2 regions of the Martinezella lusitana genome follow, and region 1 is predicted to be linked to the other one. Evidence: riboswitches for the same ligand, from Rfam matches in the RefSeq annotation. Region 1 holds a riboswitch; the other holds the start of a gene.
The links. Region 1 has a riboswitch for ZMP and ZTP ahead of HB780_RS27010 (LysE family translocator). Riboswitches for the same ligand answer to the same signal wherever they lie in the genome.
Positions count from the first base shown of each region.

Region 2: linked by a shared signal. The riboswitch ahead of HB780_RS06290 (threonine ammonia-lyase) and the one ahead of HB780_RS27010 (LysE family translocator) in region 1 are both predicted to bind ZMP and ZTP.

Region 1 covers NZ_CP050308.1:2,761,556-2,764,962, reverse strand. Annotated here, with positions in the region: gene HB780_RS27015 (tetratricopeptide repeat protein) at 30-857, shown strand; gene HB780_RS27010 (LysE family translocator) at 862-1,506, opposite strand; ZMP/ZTP riboswitch at 1,527-1,609, opposite strand; gene HB780_RS27005 (type II secretion system F family protein) at 1,649-2,626, opposite strand; gene HB780_RS27000 (type II secretion system F family protein) at 2,648-3,407, opposite strand, start outside.
Region 2 covers NZ_CP050307.1:694,113-697,519, forward strand. Annotated here, with positions in the region: gene HB780_RS06285 (LamG domain-containing protein) at 1-144, shown strand, start outside; gene HB780_RS06290 (threonine ammonia-lyase) at 187-1,143, opposite strand; ZMP/ZTP riboswitch at 1,166-1,246, opposite strand; gene HB780_RS06295 (glycosyltransferase) at 1,325-2,509, opposite strand; gene HB780_RS06300 (alpha/beta hydrolase) at 2,882-3,407, shown strand, end outside.

The DNA of each region.
Region 1 (3,407 bases):
GCAGGACTCTGACATTCAGGGATAGGGACATGTCCGCCGCCTCAACCACGTCTTCACTCAAGACTTTCCTTTTCCGTGGCGCATCGGCTGCCCTTCTGGCGCTTGCGCTGGCAGGCTGCTCGACGACGGGCAAGGACAAGATGACGACCGGTTCGATCCCGACGGTGTCGAAGCCGGTCGACCAGATGGACAGCGCCGACCTTGCCCGAGCAACCCTCACCCTCGGCAAAGCCTACGACACCAATCCGAAGGACCGCGACACCGGCGTCAACTACGCCAACGTGCTGCGCATGACCGGCCGCAACGAACAGGCTCTCGCCGTCATGCAGCAGGTGGCGATCACCCATCCGAGCGACCGCGGCGTTCTCGCGGCCTACGGCAAGGCGCAGGCGGCGGCAGGCCAACTGCAAGAGGCGCTGGCAACCATCGACCGCGCGCAGATGCCGGACCGCCCGGACTGGCGGCTGGTTTCGGCCGAAGGCGCTATCCTCGACCAACTCGGCCGCTCGAACGAGGCCCGCGGCAAATATCGCGACGCGCTGGTGCTGGCCCCGAATGAACCGTCCATCCTTTCCAATCTCGGCATGTCCTATGTGCTGACCGGCGACCTCAAGTCCGCCGAAAGCTATCTTCGCTCCGCCGCCGGCCAGCCGACAGCTGACAGCCGCGTGCGCCAGAACCTGGCCCTCGTCGTCGGCCTGGAGGGCCGCTTTCCCGAGGCAGAGCAGATCGCCCGGCAGGAACTGACGCAGCAGCAGGCCGATGCCAATGTGGCCTATCTGCGCGGCATGCTGGCGCAACAGAATTCCTGGCAGAAACTCGCCGCCAGCGACAATACCAAGAAAGCGGTCAATTAGGCCTTCAGCGCCAGATATGCCGTGGTAGGCTTTCAGTCACCAGCCGGGCGCCGAGCGCACCCATAACGGCGCCCGCGGTCCTATCGATCCAGAGCTTGGATTTCAGATGGAACGCGCGCGGACGGTCTGACGAAAAGGCGAGCGCCACAACCGTATACCAGCCCGCCTCGATCACGAAGATCGCCGGCGGCATTGCGAGTATCAACCAGCAAGCGGGATCGGCCGGGAGAAGCGCCGCAAAGATGCTGCCATAGAAAATAGCGGTCTTCGGATTGCTGAGCTGCGTTCCAAGCCCGAACCAGAAATTGCGACCGACGCTCATGCTGGACGGGGCAGCGGGAGCGTCGACGACGAGATCCTCAGCCGCGCCGCGCCAGATTCCAATCCCGAGATAAATCAGATAGAGGCCACCGGCGATCTTCAGGGCGAGATACAGCCATTCGACCTGCATCAGCAGGGCATTCAACCCGGCCAACGCCAATGTCGCAAAAATAACCGCGCCCACACCCATGCCGAGGGCTGCAGCAAGACCGGCCTTGCGCGAGCGGGAAACGGCGATACGGGAAACGAGAACGAAACTCGGACCAGGACTGGCCGCCCCGATGGAGATGGCAGCTAAAATGCTGAAAAAGACAGCGATGGACGACATATAGCAACTCCCGTTCGATTGGAATTTGCCCAGGTGAGCGGCACTATCTTGCCCGCGCTCCCCGATGGTCGCCCATCTCATATCGCCAGTTGCGCAGGGGGGCAGACTAGCTGCCTCCAAGCCCTGCGGCAAGATCCGCGTATCAGAACTTATCCATCACCTGGATGATGGCCGGGCCGAGGATGACGGCCATCAGGACAGGCAGGAAGAAGACGATCATCGGCACGGTCAGTTTCGGCGGAAGGGCGGACGCTTTCTTTTCCGCCTCGTTCATGCGCTCGTCGCGGCCTTCCTGCGCCAGCACGCGCAGCGCCTGCGAGACAGGCGTGCCGTAGCGTTCCGCCTGGATCAGGGCCTGCGTCACCGACTTGACGATTTCGATCTGGGTGCGGGCGGCGAGATTGTCGAAGGCGGTGCGACGCTCCTGCAGGAACGAGAGCTCGGCCGTGGTCAACACCATTTCCTCGGCAAGTGCCGGCGATTGCTCCGCCATCTCTTCGGAGACGCGGCGCATGCCGGCCTCGATGGAGATGCCCGATTCCACGCAGATCAGCATCAGGTCGAGTGCATCCGGCCAGGCGCGCTTGATGGATTTCTGCCGCTTGGCGACCCGGTTGGAGATATAGATATTCGGTGAGTAGAAACCGACATAGCTGTGTCCGATGACACCGAGAAGACGGAGGGGAAACGGCTTGGCGGCGAAATAGCCGAGGCCGAAAACCAAGAAGACGGCCACGGCCAGGAACAGAAAGGGTAGCAGGAAGCGCGCCACCAGGAACATGTTCAGCGCGTTTTCCGAGCGCAGGCCGGCGGCGCGCAGGCGATTGACGGTGTTGGTATCGACCAGCGCGTTGCGGAGATTGAAGCGCTCGACGATCTGGCGGACGTTTTTGTTGTTCTGGCTGCGCAGGGACGCCTTGCCGCCGTCCGTGTTCATCCGGGCGCGTTCACGGGCGCGGATCTGCTCGCGCTCGGTGGAGACCGCCTTCATGCGCTTGTTGAGATCGCCGCGCTCGAGGAAGGGCACGGCTATCGTGTAGAATGTGGCAAAGACAGCAATCGCCACGAAAACGGCGAGGATCATACTCGGATCGGTCAACTTGGCGGCAATATCGGCCATGGGCTGTGTCTTTCCTTCCGATCAGATGTCGAAATTGACCATTTGGCGCATGATGATGATGCCGAATGCCATCCAGATGCCGGCAAGCAACATGATCAGATGACCGCGCGGATCGGTGAAAAGGATCATCATGTATTGCGGCGAGGTCAGGTAGACGAGCAGCATGACGATGAAGGGCAGCGCACCGATGATGACGGCCGAGGCCTTGGCTTCCATCGACAGCGCGATCACCTTCGCCTTCATTTTCTTGCGCTCGCGCAGCACCTTCGCAAGATTGCCCAGCGCTTCGGAGAGATTGCCGCCCGCCTGCGCCTGGATAGCGATGACGATCGAGAAGAAATTCACCTCCTGTAGCGGCATGTGATTGTTCATGCGCGCACAGGCATCGGTCATGCTGAGGCCGACTTGCTGTGTTTCGACCACCCTGCGGAACTCGGACTTGACCGGCTCGCGCGCTTCGCTCGCCACAAGGCGCACGGCGTCGTTGAGCGGCAGGCCAGAGCGGATCGAGCGGGTGATGAGATCGAGCGCGTTCGGAAACTCCTCCAGAAACTTGTTCTGCCGGCGCTTGATGAGGAAGCCGACGACCCAGCGCGGCAGTCCGAAGGCGGCGGCGAAGGGCAGGCCGGCGATGACGGGGAGCGGCGCGCCGAAAAGGAAGGCGACGACCATGACGAAAAGGCCAAACAGGACGCTGAAGAGATAGAAGCGCGCCGGCGTCAGCGACAGACCGGCCTGCACGAGGCGCGCCTTCAGCGACTGCTTCTTCTTGGTGTTCTCG
Region 2 (3,407 bases), on a different replicon from region 1:
GCAGCGGAGATGGATGCGGGAGGAGATGTATTCTGGCCGCTGCTCACGCTTGCCTTGCGGTCGGATGTCCCGTTCCCCAATCCGCTGAAGCCGGAAGACCGGCTAACCCATATGCGGGTCGACTACATGCAGGTTTACGCGTGACGTCGGTCAAATTATCGCGCTAGGCGATCAACGGCTTTGTCACTACGGCCTAATCCACTCTTCGAACGCCTTGGGTTCGACATTGCCGCCACAAAGAACGGTTGCCACGGTCTTGCCGGCGAAACGCTGTGGATTCTCAAGAATGGCTGCGACGCCAAGTGCGGCGGCGGGTTCGACTATAAGCCCAGAATGCAGGTATAGAAGCCGCATTCCCTCCTTGATGCTTTCCTCGCTGACCAAAAGGGCGTCATCGGCGACGGCCAATAAATCATCGAGAACTTCCGGGATTACATAGCGCCCAGCCACCCCATCGGCGATGGTGTTCGGGGCGCCGGCGTCCACAATCCGCCTGGCCTTGAAGGAAAGGGTCATAGCCGGTGCATTTCGGGGCTGGACTGTGATTATCTCCACGCTTGGCCGCCGGCACTTCAGGGCATAACCGATGCCCGTCGCCATTGCCCCGGCTCCCAGAGAAACCAGGACGGCGTCCAGCGCTTCAGGAAGTTGTGAAAGCTCGAGCCCGATTGTCGCGGCACCTTCACACGTGTCGAGATTCTTGCTGTCCTCCACGAGGAAGGCGCCCGTTTCTTCGGCATGATCCGAGGCCGCTTGAAGTGCTGCTTCGATCTCCCCTTCGACCAACACCACATTTGCCCCTAGTAGCCGCATCTTTTCCACCTTGAAGGCATTGGCGGCGGCGGATGCCGTCACCGTGACATCAAAGTTTCTCAGTTGGCCACCATAGGCGAGTGCTTGACCCAGATTGCCCGCGCTGGCGCAGACGACCGATTTTTTATCACCTTGCGACTGTAGCCGTGCCAAAACCATCTCGGTGCCACGCCCTTTGAAGCAGCGCACGGGATTCATCGTTTCTACTTTGAGAATGACTCGGCAACCCAGAGCCCGGCTCAGAGTTTCACAGACGTATTGCGGTGTATGAAGAAAGACCTTGTGTATGGTCGTGGCAGCGGTTTCGATTCGATCGATGTCCAAGCGCATATGAGCCCCCCATTGCGATTCTCAGTAGGGCCCAGGCGGTCGGCGTATATCGCTGCGTTCCACGATGGTTTTCCATCATAATCCGCCAGTCGCGCAGCTGCTAAACACTCATTCACTGGCCAGGCAATGTCAAGGATGTGAGTAGCCGCGACTTTAATCCCGTCGAATGCTTTTTCAAAACTCAAAGCATGCCTGCGGACCAGGGCAAAGCATATTGTCGATGCCGTGCAGCGACCCGCAAGGCATCCGCATGGACATCGACAACCCGTTCGGTGTCGAAGCTGTCTATGAAGCTCTGTCGGTATTCCGCATGGGACAATTCATCCTGCAGGTTGTCGCAGTAATAAATCATCGCCTTGACCAGTTCATCGCCGCCGCTCACTGGAACGAGAAGGCCTAGACGCCTGTCCACGAGAATGTCGCTCGGACCGAATTCGCAGTCGGTCGATATGACCGGAAGACCAAACCTCAGGGCCTCGCATATCGCCAACGACCAGCCTTCCCAACGCGATGTCGATATGTAGACATCGCTGGTGGACAAGGCCGATTGCGGATTGTCCGGGTGGTGCTCGATGCTTACCACGTCCTCGAGTTCCAGCCGTCTGATTTGCTCACGCAGCTCAGCCTCTCCAGCGCCGTAACCCACAACCTTGAGTTTGACGTTCTTGCGGGCCTTATAAAGTTCGGCGAATGCATCCAGCAGGATATCCTGCCCCTTTTGATAGGAAAATCGGCCGACATTCACAAAGGTAACGCAGTTTGCCTCATCGACAGGTTTACTTTTTGGGAAATCAAACTTTCTGACCGGATTTGGCAGCCAGTATTGCGGCGTTTTGCTGGCGAACATGGCCTTGAAAGATTCAAGCTGCTTGGGCGATGTGCCGAAGACGTAGGAGAGGCGCTTGATGAAATAGATCCTCATCAGAAAGAACAGGATCTTGGCTTTGAGGTGGCTCGGTTCCAGCCGTGGATTGCCATGCAGATGCATGGCGAAATTCCGTCGGATTCCCAGGCAAGCCATCATGCAAATGACCGTCGGCTCGATCTGCGGGACGACGATAAGGCCATAGTCCTTGCTCTTGAACACGCTCCTTAAGATAGACACCAATTCTCGCCGGTTGTGCGCAATTCTATCGATCGTATTGTAGCTTTGCTTTCCAGCCGGCCGGTTTTTGTGGGTAGACGTGTAGAGGACGTCAATCTCAAAGTCGGCCGCGTATTTTTCGGACAGGGCAGAGCATATCGTATCGACCACGCGCTCGATGCCTGCGAAGGAACTCGTGCCGGGTTGAATATAAAGGATTTTTATGCGGCCGTGAGTTGGCACTTGTTCTTCCCCGCTCGGCAATTCAGCTTTCATTTGCATGCGTGCGTCCTATTCGAGCTGGCGGATCTTTATAGTGCGGCACAGAGTACAATATTAATAATGAATGGCGATAGTCTGTAGTGTTATTTTGAAAAGAAATAGTAATATTCGCAATCTGAAATTCGCTAAGTATTTCGGTCTTTCGAGCGCCCAGCAAATTTGATTTTGCCGCAGCTTGCGAAATGACGGGAGCCTTGCCGGCATCTTGCATCGAGCGTGGGTAGAGGGGTCGCCATCTCGATGGCCGCTTCCAATTCGTTGACGTATGAGTCAATGAATCATTTGAATGGCAGCGATGTGCGTGATAATGCCGTAGCGTTGGCAATCGGGCACAAAGGCCAGAGAATGAAAAGATTTAGCCTGTTCCTGATAATGGCTATGCTCACGTCGTGTGCGAGCCGCCCAGGACCTGATGTATTGGAAACAGTTTCGAAAGCCCCCGCAACGACGAATACGATCACGGTCTATTCGGCAACGACCAGGCCAAGAAAAGATCCGGCGCAGAATATTTTCACGAGTGGACGGTCGATTTCGACGAATTACGCTCAGTTCACCATCTCAATTCCACCGACGCATAAGAGCGGTCAGATAGAATGGCCGCATCCGAAGCCTGACCCACAGAAGACATTCGCGGTCACAGGGCAGGCGGTTCTTAACCGTGAGAGTTTTTTGAAGGCTATTCCGGAGAAAGACCAACAGCGCCGGGTTGTCGTCTTTGTCCATGGCTATAATTACAACTTTCAGGAAGCCTTGTTTCGCCTTGCTCAGTTGAGAGCCGATTCAAATCTCCCTGCCGTGCCGATCTTGTTCGCATGGCCGTCACAAGCCGCACTGTCGGGCTATATAGCCGATAAGGATTCGGCGACATTTTCACGGGATAATCTGACGCAGCTTCTCA